DNA from 4 places in the Paenibacillus sp. SEL3 genome. Region 2 is predicted to be linked to each of the others. Evidence: riboswitches for the same ligand, from Rfam matches in the RefSeq annotation. Region 2 holds a riboswitch; each other region holds the start of a gene.
What was found. Region 2 has a riboswitch for cyclic di-AMP ahead of ACYCS5_RS06265 (TrkH family potassium uptake protein). Riboswitches for the same ligand answer to the same signal wherever they lie in the genome.
Positions count from the first base shown of each region.

Region 1 (3,118 bases), 1.9 Mb from region 2:
GATCGCTTCCGGTGAGGCATTCTCCACACCAATATCTCCTTTGCGCGTCGCTTCTGCCTCGGGTATAAAGGCCTGCTTGCAGCCGGGTACCTTGGAAGCAATAATCTTACGGATGCGCTCCCCTGCATGATCGGGATCGGTTAAAATGATGACCCCCCGCCGCTCCTGCGCCAATGCAATTTTACGCAGCGTCATTTTATTAATGGCTGAGCCGCCAGTTTCTATCGTATCCGCTTCAACAGCGCGGCGAATGGCCACCGTATCATCCCGGCCCTCTACCACGATCACTTCCTTGATCATTTGCATTTCCCTCCACTGCTACACAGCAAGCTATATTTATCTTTCCCTGCTTTTGAAAACAAAATAAGAAGAGGATATCCTCTTCTTAGCATGGCATAACTATGTTGTTAATACTATCGCATTGCCCTCAACATACACAACCTGTTTTAGTTGATTTCAGGCTTTACCGGTCCGATAACATATACGGTTTTACCGTGCTTACGACCAAATTGGTTGGCTCGGCTCAAACTCTCATAATACACATCGATTTTGTGGCCTTTAATCGCGCCACCGGTATCCTCCGCACGGCGGAAGCCCACCCCTTCGATATACACCCACCAGCCGATTGGAATTATACTCGGATCGACAGCGATGGTACGACCTTCCGTCACGCGCGTGCCGGATGCAGTACGTGTACCGATACCTGGCTCCTGTGAGGAATACGCCGTCATGGAGACATTTTGTAAAACTTTGCTATATTTAAAATTGACGCCTGCTTTACGGACAGCACTGCCCGAACTAACCGTTGTTGTCTTAACCGCATCATTGGGACCGACGGAAGCAGCAAGAACGACCGGCTTTTTCTTCGTTCCTACCGCAATAACCTTATCCACACGGTTCTGTGCAACTTCCTTGTTAACCAGCTGTTTGGATACCAACTTTCCATCATGATATACCTTTTGAACGTGCTGGACTACCACACCCGATTTGCCGCTTTGAATGACCCGATTATCGCCTTTATAAAGACTTGGATCGGCCGTTTTGATGACCTGATAAGGCACCTGTTTTTTCTGTTCGACCTGCTGTTTCTTCACACGGACGATTTTTATGTCCATGTTAGACGAAACAGAGGCATCCAACGCAGGATAAACTTTATCCGTTGACGATAATTTATAGCCCGAGGTACGAATGGCACCTTCTACTGTATTTTCTGTTGTGTACAGCTTTTTCGTCTCATTGCCTGAAGATACTTTAACTTGATTGGCACGTTTAATGACTATGCGGTCCCCATCCTGTACTGCTCCATTTAGCGGCATAGAAATTGTATCATGCGGCTGAAGTGAAATGGAATGCTCGCTCAGCAAATCTTGAAGCTTGGATTCCCGGGTTTCTACCGCAGATGCCTTGCCATCAATGACAAAAAAGACTTGTTTTTTAGATTGCGTGTACATCAGAATTGAAATCATAATCGTTAGCGCGATTAGAAAAATAGCAACCAAAGCAGCCTGGCGCACATTCTCTTGCTTCCAACGCAATACGTAAGACATGCTGGATGAGCGTGACTCATGGGTCTCCTCTTTTTGGAAAATGCCCATTTCCTCCGTCCTCCTTACATAGCCCGCCGTCTGGAGTAAGACATAGTTGAGATTTGACGTGACTATAACAGATTTTCTACAAGACAAGCCCAAACTGCGACTGTCCTGCACCATGTACCCGTCTTCGCGGCATGCTGTCCTCCCCTGTTTAACCACAGTATGATGACAGATTTTCTTTTATTCACAACAAAAAAAGCCAAAGAAAGAGACTAGAGAGCTCTTTCGTGGCTTCCGGCATGTGTGAATATGCGGGAAAACTCATGCACGAGATGGCTTCTCTCTTGTTACGCTTACGGGGTTAGCTGTCGGGTTCGGACGTAGAGAGTCGCCCTAGCTTGGGTCAACCGCTCATGGCGGTCGCCTTCACATTCACCCCGAAGACCCAGAAAGAAATCGAAATACGGCTCCTCCACCTGTTCAATCCCATCCGGGAAAAGAAATTAGGTCGAGCCGGCTGGCGAAAGGGACGTTCCCTTCTTGCACATACGCCGGACGTACTGTAAGCCATATCGGTTCCCCCGTTCCCTGTAAAAGGGACTCAGCGAGACTGGTTCATGAAATGACTTGTTGATGTTTACATTCAAACAACAATTCACTGAAAAGATGATATCCTGTTTCTATGCATGTTGTAAAGCAGGTTTCAAGTACATTTTTCAAAATATTCGGTTAAAATATTGTAATATTCTCGAGTTTCCTGCAACAAATTCATGATTAGCTTCGTCTATCTCTTTATTTTGATCGATTTCTTCGCTTTTTTATTGAATGTCAAATCGTTCCAAGGCATTTTGGGTCGTTATTGACACTAATTCCTCCACTGTAATCCCCTTAATTTGGGCTGCAGCCTCTGCTACCAGTCTCACATGCGCAGACTCATTTCGCTTCCCGCGAAACGGATGCGGCGTCAGGTAGGGCGCGTCCGTTTCAATGAGCAGACGGTCCAGTGGCACCTGTGCCAGCACCTCTTTTGGCTGCTTGGCATTTTTAAACGTAATAGGACCACCGAAGGAAAGGTGAAATCCCATATCCAGCACCATTTGGGCTGTCTCCCAGCTCCCAGAAAAGGAGTGCATGACTCCGCCAATCTCACTCGCTTTTTCCTCACGCAAAATCTTAACAATATCTTCATGGGCATCCCGGTTATGAATAACAATGGGCATTTTGAGCTCACGAGCCAGACCAATTTGATTTCGAAACACCCGATGCTGAACATCCTTCGGTGATGTATCCCAATAATAATCCAGACCGATCTCTCCGATGGCTACGACCTTCTTATGACTGCATAACGATGCAATCCATTCTAAATCGCCCTCTTGCATTGCAATCGCATCCTGCGGGTGCCATCCAACTGCCGCATAAATAAAATCATACGTCTCGGCCAATTTCATGGTGGATGGAATGGTCTCACGATTAAATCCGATATTGATCATCCGCGTTACTCCTGATTCGACAGCACGTGCTATAACTTCTTCACGATCTTCGTCAAATTGTGGCGCATCCAAGTGAGTATGAGTGTCGAACAAATC
Region 1 is NZ_CM137725.1:3,215,968-3,219,085, reverse strand. It holds gene rnmV (ribonuclease M5) at 1-300, opposite strand, end outside; gene ACYCS5_RS14910 (G5 domain-containing protein) at 447-1,595, opposite strand; cyclic di-AMP (ydaO/yuaA leader) riboswitch at 1,867-2,149, opposite strand; gene ACYCS5_RS14905 (TatD family hydrolase) at 2,351-3,118, opposite strand, start outside.
Region 1: linked by a shared signal. The riboswitch ahead of ACYCS5_RS14910 (G5 domain-containing protein) and the one ahead of ACYCS5_RS06265 (TrkH family potassium uptake protein) in region 2 are both predicted to bind cyclic di-AMP.

Region 2 (3,118 bases):
GCCCCACCGTACCAAACGCAGATACCGTCTCGAACAAGATCATCAGAAAATGATGATCTTCGGTTGCCGACAAAATCATCGTCACCCCGATCACGAACAGCAACCCCAGCAGTGTAATGGTCAAAGCCTTGTAAATTCGTCCCTGCGCAAGTCGGTACTTGAACAGTACAATATCTTCTCGCCCCCGCAGCATCGAAATCACCGCTCCAATGAGCAGGGCGAATGTTGTGGTCTTAATCCCGCCTCCAGTAGAGCCAGGAGAAGCCCCGATAAACATGAATATGATGATAAAAAACTGCGTAGCCTGCCGCAAGCCTGCAATGTCCAAGGTATTGGCACCTGCGGTACGGGGAGTAACGGACTGGAATAAAGATCCCAATAGCTTACCACCCCAATCAAGCGAGCCGAGAGTCTTCGGATTCGTAAACTCAAATACAAAAATCACGAGCGTGCCGACTACAATCATAGCGCCCGTCATGCTGAGTACCACCTTGGTATGCAAGGACAGTCTCTTGCGCTTGCGATATTCTGCCAGGTCTGACATCACTACAAAACCAATGCCGCCTGAAATAATCAAAAACATGGCTGTAAAATTAACAATCGGATCATATACATAACCTGTCAAGCTGCGAAATTCACCGAATAAATCAAAACCAGCATTGTTAAACATGGAGATGGCATGCCAGATTCCAAAATAAATCGCCCTGCCTACGGGCATATCAAAGGACCAGCGAACCGAGAATATCGTAGCGCATACGCCTTCAATAACCAGTGAGTACAGTAATACCTTACGGATTAACCCGACAATTCCCTCTACAGAAGTCTGATTCATCGCTTCCTGCAAAATGAGACGCTCCCGCAGGGAAATCCGACGCTTGAACACCAGTGCAATCAAGGTAGCCATGGTCATAAAGCCTAGGCCGCCGATCTGAATGAGCGCCACGATAACAACTTGACCAAAGGTTGTAAAAAAGGTCCCCGTATCCTTTACGACAAGCCCTGTAACACAGGTCGCGGAAGCGGCAGTAAACAAAGCGTCTACAAACGCAAGTGGCTTTCCTGTTGTATTGGAGATCGGCAGCATTAACAATAAACTACCTATTAGAATGATAATGGCAAAGCCCGCAACGAATATCTGCGGTGGAGAAAGCCGGAGCCAGCTTGCATTGGGATTCATCTATTCATCACTTCTCTCCTAATCCTTAAAACTATAAAAACAGTGATTTAATACGGTGTAAGCTCGCTACGCGTTCCATTTGATCTTCCGATCGTCGTTGCCCCTGAATTTTTTGATTTTTCCAAACCTTAGTTAACTATAATTAGCATTCCCTGAATACAGGAAGAATGCATGTCAAGCACTACTCGGTCCCCTGTGCTATTGGCGGGCAGTAGCGAAGGGGGCAGAATTGTTCTGAAGAAGCGAAGCGTTTGCCTTTATCTCCGGATTTTAACCATTAAAGGGGGTATACAATCAAAAAATCCGGGGATAACAGCAATCGGAAGAATAATCTGCACCCGCAGCGGTCTATCTAACCAATCCAAACACTTTTATACGCACAAAAAAAGACACCGGAAAACCGAGTGCCTGACTTGGTTCCTGCTCATAGCCTACGAGGTTAGCTGACGGATTCGGGCAGCACAGTATGCCCTATTTACACTTCCGATCCACCAGTGATCGGCTGTAAAATTCACCCCAGTAACATGGTTCCCCCGTTTTCCCATAGAAATTCGGCTCAACTGTATATCATTACCTATGTATTTTATAGGCATTGCCTCAAGATTATAATCCTTCTATATCCAGATCACAAAACCGATTTCGTCGAAAAAACGTGAAATTGGCTTTATTTTGCGAATGGGCATCGTTTAATCGCAGCTTATCTTATTTTATTGGAACTTTAAAGTGCTTTCACTCTATTTTCATGAATATCGCTGGTCTGTTGGCGGGAACCTGTGCAGTATGATATCTTTAATGGATGTTCTTATTTACAGATTAAGGAGGAAACTCATGAATCCTATCGGGAAACCGGTCGTGCTCACGGCCAACTTCAAAAAATTAGGCTTGCTGGGCGGGATTGGCCTGATTTGCTTTTTTATCTTTCAATTGCTTATTCCCTCGCTTAGCAATCCGAGTCCAGAATCAGTAATGAATGCAAAGGTCATCAGCAAACAAGAAGCGGTCATACACGCATTGGACTTCGCCCGCTCCGAGCTGGGATATACTGAATCACAGCCAGAGGAGCCTCTGGTGACCTATCAGGCCGAAACAGATTTGTACGGTTATTTATCTAGAGAAAAACTGCTTCAACAGTACGACCGTACATGGAAGAAAAATTACCCTTACGAAACCTTTCGGGTCGATCTGCCTGAATCCTCAGCGAAGAGCAAGCTGCAAATTCATGTAGATTTATCCACTGGGAAGGTCGTTAGTTTTAAACGGATCACCTCCAGCACCAATTACACGCAGGCTGATATTTCTACGGATGAACAAGCACGTAACAGGCTTGTACGTGTGGCTGAGGACGGCATGACGCTTGAAGCCAAGGAGCAGGCGGCCGCTGTATGGGTGAAGCGCTTTGGCTTTAAGCCGTCGGACTTGAAGCTCGCGACCACTGAACAAGAAGGCGGATTAAAGTATACCGTAGACGATAAAAAAATTGGCGCCTCGGTACTTACACTGGCTTTTACTTTTGAAGACGGTGATGTTCGCTCCTTCACTCAAAGCTTTTCGGCCCCGTCATCCTATACCGATTATATCGAAAAGCAAACATTTTGGGCGAATTGGATGACCTATGCGGGTTATGCCCTATTTAGCTTTGTGCTGGGTGTACTTGCCATTGTGTATGCGTCACTCACCCGACGACATACTTCATTTGTACGCGGCATTGTTCTATCCGTTATATACTTTATTGCTAGTATAGCTGGGACCATGAACATGCTGCCTTTATTGCAAGCAGAAGCAGGCGGTAAGGGCATGCTTATATTTCTTATGGTTTTCCAGATTGGTGTTACCTTCTTCATGGCTGTAGCGCTCTACTTCTCCTTGGTCGGCGGTGACGGACTTATGCGTCAGGTTGGACTGAATGCATGGCCGCGTGCAAAAGAGCCGGGCTACGGGCTG
Region 2 is NZ_CM137725.1:1,322,841-1,325,958, forward strand. It holds gene ACYCS5_RS06265 (TrkH family potassium uptake protein) at 1-1,177, opposite strand, end outside; cyclic di-AMP (ydaO/yuaA leader) riboswitch at 1,591-1,744, opposite strand; gene ACYCS5_RS06270 (CPBP family intramembrane glutamic endopeptidase) at 2,006-3,118, shown strand, end outside.

Region 3 (3,118 bases), 1.5 Mb from region 2:
GATCGGAACGCCCCATCCCAAGGAAGCAGCTGTTGCTTCTTCTGTACATCTGAGTACAGATCGAGCTACTCCTACATTAGCAATGTTGCGTAAAAAACATGCGGACATTTTTAAAATGTGCGGCCCACACACCCGCCAAATTGCCTTAACCTTTGATGATGTGCCCGATTCTAGGTATACGCCGCAGGTTTTGGACGTATTACACGCCAACGGCATCAAAGCCACCTTTTTCATCGTCGGTCACCGTGCGGAAAAGCATCCGGGGATTATACGTCGTATTATCCGTGAAGGCCATGCTATAGGAAATCATTCCTATACTCATCCGGATTTTAGGAAGGCTACACCAGAACGCTTTCGCAACCAGATTACAAAAACAGAACGTATTTTACAAGCCAGCGCAGGTTTTCGCCCCAAGTTGATTCGTCCACCCTACGGTGAAATTACAGAGCCTCAAATAAAGTGGGCACGTCGTCATGGCTACATGATTGTCAACTGGAATGTAGACTCTCTCGACTGGAAGGGACTAAGTAAAACACAAATTCAGCGAAATGTGATTCCAGCTACAGGGCCTGGCTCTATTATTTTAATGCACGCTGGTGGAGGTCAAAGTTCCAACTTGCAAGGCACTATCCAAGCTTTGCCGGGTCTAATTCACTCTCTAAAAGCTAAGGGCTACAAATTTGTGACAGTCCCCCGGCTACTCCACACATCGGAACGAAAATAACAGTATGTTTATAATTGAGGTCCAAGCTAAAGCAACGTAAAAAGGCTGTCTTACCAGCAGAAGTATTCTGCTCGTCAAGACAGCCTTTTTACGGATAGGACCTGATAAGAGTCCGACCTAGATATATACGGATATAGGCGTTATGTTTACATAATATATATTATGTTTAATTAAACTGTATATACGTACAATGCTATTTATCAATAACGTACAGCTTCACATTTTGAAATCCAAAGTCGTTCACAAATGATTTGTTGCCTGGAATAAAGATATCAATCCGCTTTCCTGTAATGGCGCTGCCCTGATCGCGAGCGACAGCTACAAAAGAATGATCCGGCAAACCTGGATGGGAGTAGCCTGTAACCAGTACTTTCGTGCCCATCGGAATGACGTTAGGATCTACCGCAATTGTACCTAGTTTAAGCGGATTGCCGTAGTAGTCCACTGCGCCCCATTTACCATTCTCATCGGCTGCGGCAGAATACGCTGAAGCCTTAACGTCAACTATTTTGCTATAGTTGAATGTTTTACCCCAAGCTTCAATCGTTGGCGCCTCATTCGCTGCTGCTTTCTCCGTAAGAAGCTGCGGCTTCGATTCCGAAGCTGCCTTTACACTTTTTTCGCCAGGCACCTTAATTTGCAGACCTGCATATATATTGCTGGAGGCAATGTTTGGGTTAGCCTTTGTTAGCTCGTCTACCGATACTCCATAACGTTGAGCAAGCAAAAAGAAGGTATCGCCCTCTTTGGCAGTGTGAAGCGAGGCAGCATCCGCTATTCCAGCTGTCTGTGCCAACCCTGCAATAGCTGCGGCAAGCACCGCAATTTTCATCGTTTTACCAATATGTTTTAAATGTTTCAAAGATATGTACCTCCTCTTTTATGCCTGCGAAGTTAGCTGTCGGATTCGGACTCAGGAGAAGCCCTATGCTTGTGCAATTCACCCCTAGGCATATTCCTCATCGTCTTATGACGTATCGGAATGGCTGCCGTTGTTACGTCCCCCGCACTTCCCATAGTTTGGGCCAGCATTTCAGCGCTTGTCTAACCGCATGCTGTCCCGGTAAGTTTTGGCTTACTGCATAATATCACAATTTTGTAACCTTATCCGCATGAAAATGTTGGGAACCCTGAACATCATACTACACTCGTTACAATTTTGTCATTAAGAAATCGATATTTGTTACGAAAGTATGGGGAAATGGTGACAAAATAAGAAAAGCCCTCCGTCAACGGAGAGCTTTTTTATGATTAGACCAGCACTTTCTTACAATACTTTGGCAAGAAAATCACGAGTGCGATCATGGCTTGGAGTGCCAAATACCTGGTCTGGTGCACCCTGCTCCACAATTTGACCGTTATCCATAAAGATAATTCGATCGCCTACCTCGCGGGCAAAGCCCATTTCATGCGTTACAATTACCATTGTCATACCGCCTTCGGCGAGCTTCTTCATTACATCCAGAACCTCTCCAACCATTTCAGGGTCCAATGCAGAAGTCGGCTCATCGAACAGCATTACGTGCGGCTGCATGGCCAAAGCACGCGCAATCGCAATACGTTGCTTCTGACCACCGGATAGCTGGTTCGGATAGGTATTCTTCTTATCCTCGAGCCCCACGGTACGCAGGAGTTCTAATGCAATTTTTTCCGCTTCCTTACCTGACTGTTTTCTAACCTGCGTCGGTGCAAGCGTCAGGTTCTGCAACACTGTTTTGTGTGGGAACAGATTAAAATGCTGGAACACCATCCCCATTTTTTCCCGGGTTACATTAATATTATGACCACGAGCTGTAATCGGCTCGCCCTCAAATAAAATCTCCCCATCCGTCGGCTGTTCTAACAGATTCATACAACGCAAAAACGTACTCTTCCCCGAACCGCTGGGACCGATGATAACGACAACTTCTCCTTTGGCGATATCTATATCAATGCCTTTTAAAATCTCATTCTTGCCGAACGATTTACGCAATTGTTTAACGGTGATCACTGGCTCTCAACTTCCTTTCCCATAAACCAAGCAGCTTAGACAAGCTGAATGTCATTACAAAATAAATAGCGGCTGTGATTATGAACGGACTTAATCCTTCGTAGGTAATATTCTTAATGACCTGGGCTTGATACATAATATCCACCATACCAATAGTCGAAATAATGGAGGATTCTTTAATAATTGTAATAAACTCATTACCTATAGCAGGCAAAATAGATTTAAACGCTTGTGGCAAAATGACGTGACGCATAGCTTTGCCTCGTCCCATACCCAATGAGCGTGCGGCCTCCATCTGTCCACGGTCTACTGCCTGGATACCTGCACGGAAAATTTCAGCCAGATATGCCGAGCTATTCAGAGACAATGTGATTATACCGGACTGGAGTGGAGTAAAATTGACA
Region 3 is NZ_CM137725.1:6,425,034-6,428,151, forward strand. It holds gene ACYCS5_RS28905 (polysaccharide deacetylase family protein) at 1-724, shown strand, start outside; gene ACYCS5_RS28910 (3D domain-containing protein) at 918-1,586, opposite strand; cyclic di-AMP (ydaO/yuaA leader) riboswitch at 1,593-1,761, opposite strand; gene ACYCS5_RS28915 (amino acid ABC transporter ATP-binding protein) at 1,992-2,714, opposite strand; gene ACYCS5_RS28920 (ABC transporter substrate-binding protein/permease) at 2,701-3,118, opposite strand, start outside.
Region 3: linked by a shared signal. The riboswitch ahead of ACYCS5_RS28910 (3D domain-containing protein) and the one ahead of ACYCS5_RS06265 (TrkH family potassium uptake protein) in region 2 are both predicted to bind cyclic di-AMP.

Region 4 (3,118 bases), 3.2 Mb from region 2:
GCGTACGCCCGTGGAGGTTCGAGTCCTCTCGACCGCATTATATGCAAGATCTAGTTAAAAAAGCATCCTGACACGGTTTACGTGAAAGGATGCTTTTTTTTATTAAGCATTTTTCGTTATATTCTTTAGCCACGGAAGCCACGGTTGCAACAGGTCGTTTATTAACTGTGATAATGAAGAATATCAGTTTTGCTGCAAAAGCTTCTCTATATCTCCCGCCAGCTTATCTGGCGTGGTTTGCGGTGCATAGCGCTTAAATACGTTACCTTCTCTTGTAATTAAGAATTTAGTGAAATTCCATTTGATCGCTTTGGACCCTAATACCCCCGGAGCTGTTTGGGTCAGGTAGCGAAATAAGGGGTGTGCTTGATCGCCATTGACATCTGTCTTGGCGAACATCGGAAAGGTGACACCATAATTGATCTGGCAAAACTCGGAGATCTCCTCATTGGAACCTGGCTCTTGTTTGGCAAACTGGTTGCTGGGAAATCCCAAAATTTCGAGCCCCTGTTCATGATACTGGTCATATAGCTCTTGTAGCGCTTTGTATTGGGGGGTTAACCCACATTTGCTGGCAGTGTTCACGATAAGAAGAACGTTCCCTTCAAATGTGGATAACGGAATTTGTTTCCCTTGCAGGGTTTGCGCATCATATTCATAAACGGTCATAGCATCTCTCCTCATTCAATATTCAGCAATTAAATTTTAGACAATTTAAAGAAGGGTTGCAAGCCTGGAAAAGCTGTATAAAGCCTTCAGGCGCTGTAAAATCGTATTTTGCTCAAAACAGTAAATCGCACCGCAAATGGAGCGAATTAAGGTGTTTCTTCTTATAAAAGCGGGTTCAATCGGTGTTTAGCTGGTACATATAGCGTATTTTCTTCTCTTTTTACAAAAAAAGGCCAATAACGCTTTACCCTACGCCAATATTGACATGCTTGTCATTTTCAAAAAGGGATGAAAAACAGAGATTAAAGGAGATGTGAGAAGCATAGTTGCATTGTAAGCGTTATTATTAATCTTCTATGCTCTAAAGCCCGATTTATAACCCTGCAGTTGAGCTTTACAGTCTTCCATGCGCGGGTGTATGATTCAAGACGTAATTTCAAATTAACTTGAATGAAGCAACAACGAAATGTCTATAGCGCTGAATTTTGCAGTTGCAAAAGCGGGGGAACCAATCGAGACTGTACGGCTTTGGAAGCCGTGTGTCTCATGGGGTGAATTTTCCGGTCAAGTGCCAGAAATAGGGCGACTCTCACGTCCGAATCCGACAGCTAACCTCGTAAGCGTACAGGGAGAGGCAACAAACCGCCGTGTGCAGCCATGGTTTATTTTATCATGGATATGTCAGAAGCCGGAGGAAAGCCTTTTTCCTTCGGCTTCTTTTTGTTGTCTTTTTATACCGGGAGAGGAGCTACTGATGGAAGGTCGGTTAATTATTGTCACTGCACCGAATGAAGCGGGCAGAAGTTTTGTGAAATTGCTTATTTTCAAAAAATTGGCGTTTGCAGTTCTCACGAATAGCGCCCAGGAGGAACGACAGCTCAAAAAAATGGGTGTGGAGCACATTGTCCGCATCAATACCATGCAAGCGGGAAAATGGAATTTTCCAAAAAAAGAAATTGGTAGTGTGTATTTGTTCGAGAACAGCTTGAATCTGACTTGCCGTTTCCTGCAAATATGTCGACCACTAACATCGGAATCGATCTATGTTATTACACACGGCTGTAATCCACAAGGAATTTATCGGGGATTGGGAGCGGACCATGTGATCTACACATTGAACGGAGAGGTGGGTTTTCTGCTGAACGGATAAGCACTTATGACATAGTTGTTTTATGATTTTATGATGGAATAAGAATGGCGATCTGAGGATCGATACGGAGGGTATAAACATGATGGATATATACATGCTGCTCGTCATGGCTGTGAGTTATGGAGTGATACTGCTGTTTGTACGCTGGTGTGATGCGCAGACCTCTAAAGGAGGACGAAGAGGATGATCGTTATACTCGGGCTTACGGCTATTGTGTTTATGTATTTAATCTACGCACTCCTGAACCCTGAAAAGTTCTAGTCACTTGTAGGGATAGAGCGGGCGAAGAACAACAGATCTGAGCATTAAAGCATCATTGGTAGCAGGTTTTCGCAAACGTGTGCACTTCATAGATGGTCTAATCGGGTCTGTTGTTCCAAACGCAGGAGCATTTTGAAGGAGGAATAGAGGATGGAGCTGCTTCAAATTGGAATTGTGATCGTTATATTGCTGCTCTTGGTAAAGCCAATGGGTACATATATGTATCATGTATTCTCGAATGAACCGAATCGGACGGATCGGATTTTTGGCAGAACAGAAAAGCTGATTTATAAGGTAGTAGGCTTGAAGAAAGTGGAGAGCATGCGTTGGACTACGTATGTTATGAGTTTCATTGCTACGAACGTCGTGCTTGTGGCAATCAGCTACTTGCTGTTGCGTTTACAGGGAATGCTTCCCGGTAATCCGGCTGGAAACAGTAATATGGAAGCATCACTAGCTTTTAATACGGTAATCAGCTTTATGACGAATACGAATCTCCAACATTATAGCGGAGAAAGCGGGCTTACGTATCTGACACAGATGGCGTTCGTCACGATGATGATGTTCACTTCGGCTGCTTCCGGTTTTTCGGTTGCTGCGGCTTTTATGAGAGGATTGACGCGGCGCGGTGAAGGGATGGGCAATTTCTTTCAAGATTTTATTAAAGCTATTATAAGGATTTTCCTGCCGCTGGCCTTTGTGCTTACGCTGGTGCTGGTGGGATTGAAGATACCACAGACGCTACAGCCTACGGCGGATCTTACGACGCTTAGCGGAACACAACAGCAAATTTCTATGGGACCTATTGCTTCTCTGGAGTCCATCAAGCATTTGGGGACGAACGGAGGCGGTTATGCGGGAGCTAACTCTGCGCATCCTTTTGAGAATCCAAGTCCTTGGACGAACGTGCTGGAAATTTTGGCAATGTGGGTAATGCCGGCTTCGTTGCCGTATACCTTTGGATTGTTTGCCCGTAATCGTAAGCAGGGCTGGATTATTTTTAGCTCCATGATGGTATTGTTTCTAATTTTTCTATCC
Region 4 is NZ_CM137725.1:4,665,822-4,668,939, forward strand. It holds tRNA gene ACYCS5_RS21495 (tRNA-Leu) at 1-37, shown strand, start outside; gene ACYCS5_RS21500 (glutathione peroxidase) at 184-669, opposite strand; cyclic di-AMP (ydaO/yuaA leader) riboswitch at 1,136-1,308, shown strand; gene ACYCS5_RS21505 (hypothetical protein) at 1,424-1,819, shown strand; gene kdpA (potassium-transporting ATPase subunit KdpA) at 2,231-3,118, shown strand, end outside.
Region 4: linked by a shared signal. The riboswitch ahead of ACYCS5_RS21505 (hypothetical protein) and the one ahead of ACYCS5_RS06265 (TrkH family potassium uptake protein) in region 2 are both predicted to bind cyclic di-AMP.